DNA from 2 places in the Arthrobacter sp. KNU-44 genome. Region 2 is predicted to be linked to the other one. Evidence: predicted binding sites of a transcription regulator. Region 2 holds the regulator's gene; the other holds the start of a gene.
What was found. The regulator HrcA, encoded in region 2, represses chaperone genes, less so after heat shock. The targets are predictions, from matches to a motif close to TTNGCACTCGNNNNNNNCGAGTGCNAA.
Positions count from the first base shown of each region.

Region 1: ACSVHC_RS00965 (Hsp20/alpha crystallin family protein) is a predicted target of HrcA. The motif match lies at 2,504-2,530, and genes of this name have one in related genera.

Region 1 covers NZ_JBPXNG010000002.1:11,217-18,330, forward strand. Annotated here, with positions in the region: gene ACSVHC_RS00950 (DUF4397 domain-containing protein) at 1-344, opposite strand, end outside; gene ACSVHC_RS00955 (TspO/MBR family protein) at 1,149-1,688, shown strand; gene ACSVHC_RS00960 (MerR family transcriptional regulator) at 2,161-2,472, opposite strand; gene ACSVHC_RS00965 (Hsp20/alpha crystallin family protein) at 2,606-3,031, shown strand; gene ACSVHC_RS00970 (J domain-containing protein) at 3,245-3,700, shown strand; gene ACSVHC_RS00975 (hypothetical protein) at 3,735-4,109, shown strand; gene ACSVHC_RS00980 (hypothetical protein) at 4,132-4,515, shown strand; gene ACSVHC_RS00985 (helix-turn-helix domain-containing protein) at 4,761-5,381, shown strand; gene ACSVHC_RS00990 (DUF6036 family nucleotidyltransferase) at 5,378-5,836, shown strand; gene ACSVHC_RS00995 (LLM class flavin-dependent oxidoreductase) at 6,124-7,114, shown strand, end outside.
Region 2 covers NZ_JBPXNG010000002.1:4,438,784-4,445,897, forward strand. Annotated here, with positions in the region: gene hemW (radical SAM family heme chaperone HemW) at 1-1,071, shown strand, start outside; gene ACSVHC_RS21800 (DUF4870 domain-containing protein) at 1,125-1,538, opposite strand; gene ACSVHC_RS21805 (DUF3097 domain-containing protein) at 1,641-2,498, opposite strand; gene hrcA (heat-inducible transcriptional repressor HrcA) at 2,680-3,693, shown strand; gene dnaJ (molecular chaperone DnaJ) at 3,761-4,891, shown strand; gene ACSVHC_RS21820 (16S rRNA (uracil(1498)-N(3))-methyltransferase) at 4,894-5,670, shown strand; gene ACSVHC_RS21825 (GerMN domain-containing protein) at 5,702-6,589, opposite strand; gene ACSVHC_RS21830 (PhoH family protein) at 7,011-7,114, shown strand, end outside.

The DNA of each region.
Region 1 (7,114 bases), 4.4 Mb from region 2:
AGATGCGCGACCGCCGTGTAGTCCCGGCCTGCTTCCAGGTCGACCGTCACGGGGCCGATCACAGGGTTATCGGCGCTCGTGGCGTCGGCGCCGGTAATAGCAATCTTGTGGTCGCCGTCGGGGACGGTCAACGGGCCCGCCAGCATGCCCGGCTTGAAGTTGTCCAGGGCCCGCTTGCCGTCGACCCAGACGTCCACCGTAAGGCCAGGGACGCCGTGAAGGACGGACAATTTTGCTGTCCCGTCGTCGTGGTGATGCCACGTGCTGGCCTGGGCCGGGACGGCCAAGGCCAGCGATGCCAGCAGCGTCATTGCTCCGGCGGCTGCAAAGATTTTCTTGCGCATTTCCAACTCCTCAAAGGGGCCCGAGTGGGGGCGGTGGTTTTGCTTACACCCTTACTACCGGCCGAAGACCATCCCCGGATGCACCCTTACGGAAGTTTCTTCGGCTTGCCGTGGACGCCGGCCGTTCGCTTCCACGAGCTAACCAAACCTTCTCGGGTAACCAGCGCGCGCGCGGGCCTGCATTCCGCGCGGCGGGGAGGACGAGGAGGTCAGGACGCGCTGGATTCTTGGTGGTGAGATCGTGGGTTGTTGGGGCCGGTCTGATGAGCCTGTTTCGTCCCCTCCGTGGAGTCACTGACGATCGCAGGAAGTAGAGCCAATCGTTCGGATGACAGTCAACTAACCCGGGGAAAGGAACGCAGGGTCTGGATGCAGACCGCCTTCATCGGTTTCTTCTGCGTGAGCGCAGATTGTCAGCGGGTGGTCGTGTACCAGATCAGCAGCATCGTGACGAATAACCCGGTCGCCTAGATCAGCCACAGGAACCGTTCCCAGCCGCGGTGGGCGTGTTCGGCCCTGTCGTCTTCGAGGGAATCGACACTTGGCCGCGCCGACCACATCCAACCCGGCAAATACAGGCCCCTACGATGCCCGGCAAAACCTTGGTGCCCGGATATGGCACGTTTTTTCACAAGCTCGCCGCGAATTCGAGCCGCCTGCCGAACGCGCTCCGGGGTGCCCCGCGAGGAGGCGGAGGAACCACAGCCGAAACGGCGAACCCGACGATGAGACATGGGACCACCCCGTTAAGCCGGCAGCCTGCCAGACTGTAAGTCCAACCCTCGATCGAACAAGGTGGACCAAGTGTCGGCTGAACTCCAACAGACGAGCGGGCCCATAGCGACGGCCAGAACGGGACTCGGGCGCCAAATCACGGCACTTTTGGGATTTCTGGTTCTCTCCTACACGGTGTCTTTCCTGGGGTCCGTGGCCATCCTTGGGAATGCCTCCGGCTGGTACGCAGCGGCCAACAAAGCGCCCTGGACGCCCCCGGGCTGGGTTTTCGGCTCGGTCTGGGCGGTGCTGTACACGGCGATGGCCGTAGCTTCGTGGCTGGTCTGGCGCCGACGATCGGCCAAGACCCGCGCAGCCATGACCGCGTACGGTATCCAAATGGCGCTCAATCTGGCGTGGGCACCCACCTTTTTCGGCATGTACCCCGCATGGGGCGACACCGCACTATGGCTGGCCCTACTCCTGATCGCCGCACTGGCCCTGGCCGCGACAGCCACCGTCATCCTCTTCGGTCCCATTAACACAACAGCAGGACTGCTCATGCTGCCTTATATTTCCTGGATCGTGTTTTCCGCCAGCCTGAACCTCTATGCCGCAGCCAACAACTAACGAACCCCGGACCGGCCAAGTACGAGTCTGGACGGGTTGCCTTGGCAAGAAGAAGCAGAGCCCATCCGGACGGCGACAACGGTACCCACAGGTTATGCCGAGCATCCCGAGATTCGGGTCCCAATTCGGAGTGACGGAAGGCTACATCGTCGCGACTCCCTTTCAAGATGCGTCCGACGCTTCCGAACGCCGGCTTGTGTATGTCGGGGTCACCTCCGCCGCAAAATCACGGGACTAGCAGGTCCATGCCCTCTTCGGCCTGTGCGCACTCGTCCATAACTCGATCGCCGGCTTGACCGCCTAGATCGAAGCAGACCATCAAACAGATCAGTCACCGCACCCGGCCCATCTGAATCAGAGCAAGGACGAACCTGTGCTCAAGAAACTAATGACGGGCCGGGGAGCCGGGACCGGCAGGCCGAGGAAGCATCGCCCATCGAGAGTTCAATAGCTGACGGCGATCGGTTCCGCCTTATTCCGGCCGGGCCCGGTCCGGCGCGGCGTTTGCGGACTTGAGTTCCGCCTCGAGGCGCCGGTTGTCGGCCTCCAGGACCAGGACCATCCGGATGCCGGCCAGGTTCAAGCCCGATTCCAGAAGCTCCCCGATCCGCCGCAAGGTCACAAGGTCGTTCTCGCTGTACTGGCGGGTCCCGCCCAGGGTCCTGCCCGGTTCCAGCAGGCCCTTGCGTTCGTAGAGGCGCAGGTTCTGCTGACCCGTTCCCACCAGTGCGGCCGCAACGGAAATCGCATACACGCCCCTCCCCCGGTCCCCGGCCTGCCCCATCGGGCACCTCCAAAATCCTTCGAAAATCAGGCTTGCCCTGACCCATATGCAGTGCTATAAGAAATATATACCAGCCACCATAGATCAGCTGGATTGACAACAAAAAACTGCGATCTGCAAGGAGTGACACACCATGCTGATGCGAACGGACCCCTTCCGTGAACTCGACCGGCTCGCCGAACAGGTACTCGGCACCACAGCCCGGCCGGCGGCCATGCCCATGGACGCCTGGCGGGAAGGCGAGGACTTCGTGGTCGCCTTCGATCTGCCCGGAGTCAACGTGGACTCGGTGGACATCGACGTCGAACGCAACGTCCTGACCGTCAAGGCCGAACGCCCGGACCCCGTCGGCGAGGACACGGAACTGATCGCCTCCGAACGGCCCCGCGGCATCTTCAGCCGCCAGCTCATCCTCGGCGACGCGCTGGACACCGAAGGCGTCAAAGCAAACTACGACGCCGGCGTCCTGACCCTGCGCATCCCGGTCGCGGAAAAAGCAAAACCGCGCCGCATCGAAATCGAAACCACCGGAAAACAGCGCCAGGAAATCAACGCCTGACCGCCGGCGCACCCTCCCGGACCGGGAGCACCACAGCGGCCCACCATGCAAAGAGGGCGGTCGAGTTCACAGACCACGCCACAGCGCAGCCAGCGCACGGATGGATGAGGCCCCGAGGATGACTCCCGCAACGATGGTCCCCGGCCGAACAGGCCGGGGACCATCCCCGCCCACGGAAACACCCCGCATCCAAAACACACACCACCGCCAACCATGAGGAACAACGGCCCCGACCTTTACGAGACCCTGCAGATCGCCCCCACCGCCACGGCACGCGAGGTGACCCGCGCCTACCGCACGCTCATCCGCAGCCGGCACCCCGACACCCGGGCGGCCCGCGAACACCCCACCGGCCCCGGCCCGACGGAACCGGAGACGAAGACCCAAAAAGAGCTGCAGGAGCTCCGGGACATCATGGCCGCCTACGCCATCCTCGGCAACCCGGAAAAGCGGGCCGCCTACGACCGGGAGCACCCGCGTCCAGCCGCGAACGCCACGCCGCAACGCCCCGGCCCCGTTCGGATCCCAAGGCAGTTGCCTCCCGCCACGGCGCTGCTGATCGGACCGGTCATCTGGGAGCCGCCCGCCCGACGGTCCCCGGGAACGCCGCTCCGGCAACCGTCATATCCGCCAACCCGCTACACGCTCATCCTGCAGATCAGGCGATAAGAGCCGGAAAACCACACCAGCCCAAGGAGCCCCCATGAGTGCCTGGCGACCCTACGACAACCAACTGATGCCCGCGTTCTACGAACGCTTCGAAAAACGGTGGGGCAAAGGAACAGCCCCGTTCCTGGACCCCGAAACCCACGAACAACCCACCCCCCGGGCCCAATGGATCAACCCGGACACCGGCGCCGCAGTCGCGGTCGTCCCCATCTGGACCGAAGACCCCCAGCACCGCTCCTTCGCCGTGTTCTACCTACCCCCGGCCGGCGACATCTGGATCCTGCGGCCCGGCTACACAAACTACCTCGAAACCGACCCCAAAAACCCCGGGCAAGCCACCCTCCGCAACGACGCCTTCCGAAAAGCCGTCGCACACGCCAAGGAATTCATCTACGGAACCCAACCCTGAAAACCGTTCCCCGGAGCACACCATGACCCCTCCACAGATCAGCCAGTTCCTCCAGGAATGCATTGTTCACGATGACCCAAGCGAGTCAGGGATCAACGCCGACGCGCTCTACGGGCTCTACGTCAGCTCGTGCTCCCTGAACCGCAAAATCCCCCTCCACGACCACGCCTTCCGCACCGCCCTGCGCCTCGCCGGCCTTCGCACGGAAAACAACGGGAAGAGCAAAAAGAGAGTCTTCCACGGCCTGCGCACGACAGGACCAGCCGCCGTGGACCACATCCTCAACAGCAGCGCCCAAACCCCGGCGGACCCCCCTGGCGGAGAAGGAATTCACGGTCTGGCCGGCCGCGATAACGGACCTAAGCTATTTCTGGCTGTTAATGGATTTCCACACCGCTCCGGCTGACATCATGACCGAGTCCGTGACGATGAGGGTCCAACTCGGGCCCTCGCCGGACACTGTCCGGTATGGAGGCGTGCGCCTCATCCGCTGACTGACCCGCCCGACGGATGCTGTCTTCTGGAAGAGTCCGGTTCATATCGATGCCCGTTGATATCAACGCATCAAGCAATTTAGTTTGCTGACAGACAAGTTCGACAGGTCACTGCTGTCACCATTCGGTGACATAATGAAATCGTGAAGGAAGACGTTTGACGAACACGGCAAGCATTGACACGCCCGCGGCGGCCGGAGCGATCATCCGCGCCCGGCGACAGGAACGCGGCCTTTCACAACAGTCGCTTGCACAGGCGAGTGGTGTTTCACGGAAGTTCCTTGTTGACCTCGAGGCCGGCCACGAACGGGCCGAACTCGGCAAGACCATGGCCGTCCTCCGCACCCTTGGATTGTCCCTGACCGCCGCGGACGCCATCCCCCGCGGTAGCGACTACGACCCGGCACGGCGGGACTACGCCGAAACGTTCGCCCAGCTGATCGGCTCACGGGACTTCGAATTCGCCATCAAGATGCTCGCCGACTACGCCACAGCCTCCCTCAACGCCGGAAAGCCACTGCTCCAGCGCAGCCCCCGGCTCAAGGACCCGCACTGGTCCGCGGCCCTGGCCGGGATCACCAACTACACCGCACACCGGCTCGGGCAACCCGCCCCGTCCTGGACCAAGCGCGTCAAAGCCCTCAACCAAGCGTGGATGCCGGCCGAGTCATACCGGAACGTCAGGGAACCCATGAAGAAACTCACCATGTCCGAAACCCCAGCCGAACTCGCCGCCCTGAACGTCTTCATCCGCGAACGCAGCCTAGCCACCGCATGAGCGGCGGGGAACTCACCGCTAATCAAATCCGCGCTCTCCTCCACGAACTCGGCCGACGCCTGCAGGCCCGAGGTGTCCGCGGCGACGTCAAACTCGTCGGAGGTGCTGCGCTCATCCTCCAAGGAATCAGCAACCGCCCCACCGCCGACATCGACGCCAGCTACGCCGACCCCGCCACGGTCAACACGGTCGTCACCGAGATGGCCGAGGACTACGATCTTGCGCCGGATTGGCTGAACTCCACCGCGGCAGCGTTCGTCCCGGACAACGCCACCTGGGTGACCCTGGAACAACTCGACGGGCTGACGATCCAGGCCGCGGACACCGAAACGCTCCTGGCGATGAAAATCGCCGCCGAGCGCGACAAGGACGCCCTCGACATCGCCCGGCTCCTCCGTAGGCTCAACATCACCAACGCCGACGACGCAGCCGCTACCCTCGAACCGAACGAATAATCTCCCAGACCAGCCCTCCAGAAACCGCCTCAACCCGGCCCCGCGTTTGGATCACCATCTCCGACATCGAGACGAGCAGTCGCCCGAGCCCGCTTCGGGGGCGGAAACCCTTACTGCCAAGAAGACAGCCGTCACACAACCCGTACAGAGGGACTGTACTGAGACCTTCTCGGCCAGCATGATCTCACCTCAGCCGACACGAGGGGTAACCTCCCGCCATTGTCGGAAGAACCTGCAGGTCCCGGCGCATATTCTGAGACCAGCTCTATCCGATCCTGAAGGAAGCCATGCCCGAAACCTCACGTCCATTACGCAAACTTGGATTCCTCACTATCGGCCTGTTCGATCCGGCGGATCCCGCCTCGGGCCACGAATCCACTCTGCAGATCATCGAACTTGGCGAAGGCCTCGGATTCGACAGCGCTTGGCTGCGGCACCGTCATCTGCAGTTCGGAATCTCCTCCCCCGTCGCGATGATGGCCGCCGCCAGCCAGCGCACCTCACGGATCGAGCTTGGAACCGCCGTAACCCCGCTGGGCTGGGAAAACCCCTTGCGCCTTGCCGAAGACCTGGCCACCGTGGATCTGCTCGCCGGGGGACGCATCAATCCGGGGCTGAGCGTGGGTGAACCGATGCACTACGACACAGTGAAGCACGAGCTGTACCCGGATTCCTCCGAGTTAGAGGATTTCAGCTACGGGCGCCTGAACCGATTTGCCCGTCTGATCGCGGGGGAAAGGGTGCGGGACTTTTCCGGCAGGCAGGGTGTAGTCGAGGAATTCTCCAACCGCGTCGAGCCGCACTCTGCCGGGCTCCGGGATCGCCTTTGGTATGGGGCGGCCAGCAGGAAGTCGGCCGTCTGGGCCGGGGCAAACGGCTTCAATCTGCTCTCCAGCAGCGTCATCTTTCCGGAAGCGGATCAGGAACCGGACTTTGCCCGAATCCAACAGGCGCAGATTCGTGCCTTCCGTGAAGCCGCTGAAACGTCAGCCCAGGCGCACGGACAGGCCCGTGTGTCGCAGGGCCTGGTGGTGATCCCAACTGATTCGGCTTCGCCGGGTCAGCGGGAGAAATACCAGCGGTATGTTGATGAACGCACTCCCCGCACACGGGCGCCGCAGGGGGGAAGGGGCATGCTGTTCGCGGCGGACCTCATCGGTACCAGCGACGAGATCGCCGAGCAGCTATACGCACACGCGGGATTTCAGGAAGTCGACGAGGTGGCGTTTGCGCTGCCCTTCAGCTTCGACCACGAGGATTACATCCAGATCCTCACCG
Region 2 (7,114 bases):
ACCGAACTTGGCGGCGGCGCCTCCCAGGACGCCTACGCGTCTACTGCCATTTCGGAAGTGGAGTTCGCCGTCCGGGCCATGGAAGCCTCCGGGCTGCCGCAACGGCACCTGAGCACGGTGTTCTTCGGCGGCGGGACGCCGACCCTGCTGCCTGCCGAAGATCTCGCACGCATCCTGACGGCCGCCGTCGGGCACTGGGGCCTGGAAGCGGGAGCCGAAGTCACCACTGAGGCGAACCCGGACTCTGTGACGCCCGAGTCCCTCCAGCTGCTCGCAGACGCCGGCTTTACCCGGATTTCCTTCGGCATGCAGTCGGCGGTCCCTCACGTCCTCAAGGTCCTGGACCGTACACACACTCCCAGCCGGGTCCCCTTGGTGGTCCAATGGGCGCGCGACGCCGGCCTTGCGGTGAGCCTCGATCTCATCTATGGGACTCCCGGCGAGTCCATGGCTGATTGGCGGACCTCCCTCGAGACAGCGTTGTCCTACGGTCCGGACCACATCAGTGCCTATGCGCTGATCGTGGAAGAAGGCACCAAGCTGGCGGCGCAGATCCGGCGCGGAGAAGTTCCCGGCATCGACGACGACGACCACGCCGCCAAGTACGAACTCGCCGATCAGCTGATCAGCGCCGCCGGTCTGGACTGGTACGAGGTCAGCAATTGGTCCCGCACTCCCGAACAGGCGTGCAAACACAACCTAGCCTATTGGCGGGGAGACGATTGGTGGGGCATCGGACCCGGTGCGCATTCCCACATGGGCGGCGTCCGCTGGTGGAACGTCAAACACCCCACAGCCTATGCCAACAGGCTCGGCAGCGGGGTGTCTCCGGCCGCTGGACGTGAAACGCTCGACGCCGGAACCCGGGAAGTGGAACGCATCATGCTGGAGGCTCGGCTCGGCACAGGGCTTCAAGTTGACGCGCTCGACAAGGTGGGCCGCCACGCCGTCGCAGGCCTCATTGCCGACGGACTGGTTGAGCCTGGTGCGGCCTTCCAAGGACGGCTGGTCCTGACTCTCAAGGGCCGGCTACTCGCGGACGCCGTGGTCCGCCGGATCCTTCCGGACTAGCGGCAGGCGCTAGCGGTTGGCGCGGGAGTTGCGTACGGACCCGCGAAGACCGGCTACTTGATCCAGCGCAGGTTGAAGCGGTAGCGGTGCGGTTGTCCGTGGTTGACGCGGATTCCGGCTGACACCGAGAAGCAGGTCACGGCCACCCAGATCGCCGTGGCAAGGACAGCGAACAGGTTTCCCACCACCGGGAGCAAGACAAGGACGTTGGCGAGCACTGCGGCAATCGTCGGAGGCAAAGTGAAGTTGAGCGCTTCCTTGGATTCCTGTGCCGTGAAGGGGCCACGTTCGCGGAAGATCAGGTAGATCAGAAGCGAAGGAACGCAGCCAAGGATCCCGCCGAAATGTGCCAGTGTTGCCCACTGCCGGTCTTCCGAGGCGGTCAAGGGCAGCGCGTTGGCAGGAACGCCGTGGTACTGGGACTGGCCCGAGGTGCCATCCCGATCGTCAGGAGCGTTGTCTGCCAAAGTATCTTCCTTCGAGTATCAATCGGTGCAGTGTTGCTGTCCCAGAATACTTGCTCGGCACGCGATCAGCCGACCAACTCCTCTGCCCGGGGCGCGCAATCGTCACGGAACAGTCAGGAAATCGATCACTTCTTCCACGCGGCCCAGCAACGAGGGCTCCAAATCGGCGTAGCTGTGGACGGCGCCAAGAAGCTTTTGCCAACCCAGCCCGACATCTTCGGCCGTCTCATGCGGCCAGCCGAAGGACCTCAGGATGCCGGTCTTCCAATCCGTGCCGCGCGCGATGGTTGGCCATTGCTCGATCCCCAACACCTTGGGCCGGATTGCCTGCCAGACGTCCACGTAGGGATGTCCCACGATCAGGACGTTTCCCGCGGCGCCCGGCAGCGTCATGGCTTCGGCAGCAATCCGCGACTCCTTCGAATCCGGTACCAAGTGGTCCACGAGGATTCCGAGCCGGCGGCCCGGGCCGGGGGAGAACCCGGCGATGGCGGCCTTGAGATCGTCCACGCCGTGCAAGGGCTCGACGACGATGCCCTCCACCCGGAGATCATCTCCCCACACCTTTTCCACGAGTTCGGCGTCGTGCTTGCCTTCCACCCAGATCCGGCTCGCCTTGGCGACTTGGGCCCGCTGCCCGGCGACGCGGACGGATCCCGATGCCGTCCTGCCTGCTTGCGCCGCGGCCTTGGCGGACGCGGCGCGTGGAGCCGGCGGCACGAGCTTCACTGCTTGTCCCTCCAGGAGGAATCCGAATCCGAGCCGGAACGATTTGGCCTTTCCCCGCCGATCCTCAAGCACCACAATGTGCATGCCCCCGGACTTCTCCACCCTGGTCACGGCCCCGACCCAACCGGACTGCACGTCCTCGAGAACCATCCCGCGTTCAACGGGCACCTCAGGCAGTTGCCGTTTGGCAGACGAGGTGAGGTCTTGCGGGCCCCAATTGTCGTAAGACACGGTCTTCACACCACTTTGCGCTAGGGGGATCGTTGACGGTCCGTGGCATTACCCACGGCCGCGCGGGAATCATGTTCGCCGCGAGCGGTACCAATGCTAACAACGAGGTGGCTCATACTAGACTTGTTAGCACTTGGGCATGTTGAGTGCTAATTGTTGAAATGTTGATTGGAGGTGGGCAGTGAGCGAACCACGCAAGCTTGAAGTGTTACGCGCCATCGTGGAGGACTACGTTCACTCCCGCGAGCCCGTCGGCTCCAAAGCCTTGGTCGAACGGCACCATTTGGGAGTGTCGAGCGCCACCATCCGCAATGACATGGCACTTCTTGAAGAAGAAGGCCTCATTGCCGCGCCGCACACGAGTGCCGGCCGCATTCCAACGGACAAAGGCTACCGCCTGTTCGTCGACCGCATCTCCGAGGTCAAGCCGCTTTCGGCTGCCGAGCGCCGGGCTATCCATTCCTTGCTTGAGGGACCCGACGACGTTGAGGACATCCTTGAGCGCACTGTCCGGCTCCTCTCCCAACTGACCAACCAGGTCGCCGTCGTCCAGTACCCGCACCTGAGCCGCGCGCGTGTCCGGCACATTGAGTTTGTCCTTTTGGCACCGCGTCAGGTCTTGGTGGTATTGATCGCCGATTCTGGCAAGGTGGAACAGGGCGTTGTGCACGCAGCGACGGACGCCACCGACGAAGAGCTCATGGCCTTGCGCGCGCGGTTCCTTGGAAGCATTGCCGGCTCCCAGCTCGACCTCATGCCGCAAGTCCTGCCTTCGGTGGTTGCCTTGTGCCCGCCGACGCTTCGCAACCTTGCAGGCGCCCTTGCCCATGGCCTGGAAAGGCTTGCCGAGCGGAGCCGCGACGAGCGCATGGTCATGGCAGGCACGGCCAACCTGGCCCGCTCCAACGTGGACTTCCCGCTGAGCATCGGTCCGGTCCTCGAAGCGCTTGAGGAGCAGGTGGTCATGTTGCGGCTGTTGTCGGATATGGCGGAAGACCCCCGCGGCGTCACGGTGAGCATCGGCCGCGAAAACCCCTATGACGGCCTCTCGGAGGCTTCGGTGGTTGCCACGGGCTACGGTCCGGGCAGCAGCGCCAAGATCGGCATTCTTGGACCCACCCGCATGGACTACCCCAACACCATGGCGGCCGTCCGTGCCGTCGCACGCTACCTTTCCCGCATTCTGGGCGGCTGACAGCCTCGGCTGGAGGGCGCCTCGCAAGAAACGCAGTGGAACCGTAAACAAGGAAGAGATACCGACTTTGAGCAGTCACTATGACGTTCTGGGCGTCTCGCCGGAAGCAACCGGCGAGGAGATCAAAAAGGCCTACCGCAAACTCGCACGTAAGCTGCACCCCGATGTGAACCCCGGGGCCGGCGCAGCCGAGGAATTCAAGGCGGTGACCCACGCTTACGAGGTCCTCTCCGACCCCCAGAAGCGCCGTGTCTACGACGCAACTGGCAACGAGAACGGGACCGACAACGGTTTCGGCGGAGGATACGCGGGCCAGGGATTCGCCTTCCAGGACATCTTCGATACCTTCTTCGGCGGAGGAGGCGGCGGCATGCAAGGCCCCGCATCACGTATGCGCCGCGGGCAGGACGCCCTGATCAGCGTTCGCATCGACTTGCGTGAGGCCGTGTTTGGTGTCAACAAGAAGCTTGAGGTGGACACCGCTGTCATCTGTCCCACGTGCGAAGGCTCATGTTGCCGTCCGGGCACCCACCCGGAGCGCTGCGACATCTGTGGCGGCTCGGGCCAGGTCCAGCGGGCTGTACGCTCGATCCTCGGCCAGGTCATGACAGCCGCACCGTGTGGATCGTGCGAAGGTTTCGGCTCGATCATCAAGGATCCTTGCAATGAGTGCAACGGCCAGGGCCGCATCCGCAGCCGCCGTTCACTGACCGTTAAGGTGCCCGGCGGCGTCGCTACCGGGACCCGCATCCAGCTGTCGTCGCAAGGCGAAGCAGGTCCTGCGGGCGGTCCTCCCGGTGACCTCTACGTGGAGATCCGGGTCAACAGTGACTCCACCTACATCCGCGAAGGCGACGACCTTCACGCCACGCTGAGCGTTCCCATGACTGCCGCGGCACTGGGTACTGAGCTGCAGCTTGAGACTTTCGACGGTCCCCAGGAGATTGACGTCAAGTCCGGCACGCAGTCCGGCGAAGTCATCACCCTGCGTGGACTCGGCGTCACCCATCTCCGCGGCTACGGCAGGGGAGACCTCAAGGTGCACCTGCACGTTGAGACGCCCGGCAAGCTCGACGCCGCACAGGAAGACCTGCTTCGCCAACTGGCAAAATTGCGCGGAGAGCAGTTCACCGAAGGCAAGCTTGTGGCCAGCGGCGGTATGTTCGCGAAGCTGCGGGACAAGCTCGGTAACCTATAGCGGTGAGCAACCCCGTATTCTTCGCAGCAGCCGGAACGCTTGACGGGCTCGGCCCTGGAGACACTTTTGTGCTCGACGGCGCCGAAGCCAGGCATGCTGTCACCGTCAAGCGCCTGGAAGTCGGCGAAGCCGTCGATATTGCCGACGGTGCCGGAAAACGGCTCACGGGCACCGTGACCGAATCCGGGCACGGAACCCTGACAGTCCTTGCCACCGCCGTCCAGGAGGAGCACCAACCAACCGTGCGGCTCGTATTGGTCCAGGCCCTCGCGAAGGGCGACAGGGACGAACTTGCCGTCGAGACGGCAACGGAACTCGGGATCGACGCCGTCGTGCCCTGGCAGGCCGAGCGTTCCATCGTCCGTTGGAAGGGTGACAGGGCGGCCAAGTCCCACGCGAAGTGGCAGTCCGTCGCCACGGCAGCCGCCAAGCAGGCGCGGCGCGCGTGGATTCCCGAGGTGCGTGCCGCCGTCGACGGCTCCGGCCTGGCTGCGGCGGTTGCCGCGGCCGACTTGGCGATCATCCTGCATGAGGACGCGAAACGTCCGCTGCGGGATGTCCTGCAGAAGTGGCAGGCCGAGGTTTCCGACGCGGAAACCGGGGCGGGTCGCGAAGTCCTGCTCATCGTCGGCCCGGAGGGTGGCATTTCACCGCGCGAAGTGACGAAGCTCAGCGACGTCGGCGCGGTCACCGCGCTCCTGGGCCACCACGTGCTTCGCTCGTCGACGGCGGGACCCGCAGCCGTCGTGCTCGCCAGTGACATTCTGGGGCGCTGGTAGCCCGCAGCGCTCGTCCTGGATCAGCGCTCGCTCAGCGAACGCTGAAAGTACGGGTATCCGTCGCGACGTCGGCGTCGTTGGGTCCTACCAAGGAAACCCGCAATTCATAGCGGCCCGCTCCGAGCCCCACGGTGAGGCTGAAGGCTCCACCTTGTCCGGGAACGGCAGATGCAGTGGTCTGCCCGGCGAGGTAGGAGGACTTGTCGCCGTTTGAGTTCTCGCGAAGGATTTGCCAATGCAGTTTCTTCGAGGGGTCTGTGCTCCGGCCGTTGAACTTGACCGGACCGGCAGGCAAGGTCAGATCCTCTTGCGGGTCGATGATCCACACCGGTGCCACCATGGATGCGTCGCGGACCATCGGATCGCCTAGTTTGACCTGACCGAATGCCATGTAGTCCGTGTGCCCGTCCACCAGGATGGTCACCTTGATCTGCTGTCCTGAATCGATCAGTCCTGAACTCGCGGCCGCTGCGGTGGCGGTATAGACGAGTTCCTGGACCGCACGCTGTGCCATCCCGGCGTCGAGATTGGAATTGAACGCGTCGCGGGAAACATCGACAGTGACGACGTTCTTACCGGAAATCGAGGTCGCCAGGCTGCCTGGGTTCTGCCACGGCGTGAAGAAATCGTGATCCAACGGCTTCTGGGACATCATGATCCGCAGGGCCGTGGTGATGGGGTTCTCGTTGCCAGGGTTGTCACGGAATTCGCGGTACAGGAAGGTGTCCGTGTCGCTACGCCCGATCCAATACACGGGGATCTTGTTTGAGGCCTGGGTTGTTTCGAGCGGAGCATTGCTGTCCGGCACCGTCTGCAGCGCAACTGTCGGGGTGGGGATCGGAGTGGTGGATCCCTGTCCCGTGCGATCGGCAATGCAGCCCGACAGGAACAAGGCAGCCGTCAAAGCGGTCACAAGCATCGCGGAGCGTTTCCGGATGCGTGTGCCGTGAGGAGTGACGGCTGGCCTGGTGATGGTGGATTCCTGCTCGTGTTCGGCCGCGGTGGTGCGGGGGAGTCATGCGCCCGGTGGCCGGGCACAGGGGCATTTTGCCCATGAATCAGCTTGTCACAGTCTCCCGGGCCCCGGCTGGCGTTTCGATACCCCGGCGGCCAACTGCAATCCGATTGATACGAGGTCGATGCCGAGTTGATACCAAAGCGGCATGGATCGGCCGTCCGCAGCCCCGCCGGGCAGGGTCTGGAACCACCCCGGAGACTGGCTGGCGTAGGATTGAAAGCAATCCGAGGCCCGCGATCGTGCGCCCATCCAGCAGACGGACATCGGAGAAAATCGATGGACATCACCAAGCCGGAGGAGCAGAGGCCGCAAGGCCAGCACTATGACAGAATCATTGAACGGGCGGCCCAAGGCCGGCAGCGTTGACACAGGTCCGGCCGAGTTCCCACACTCTGTCCCGGGCGCCCGGACGGAAGTTGTCATCTT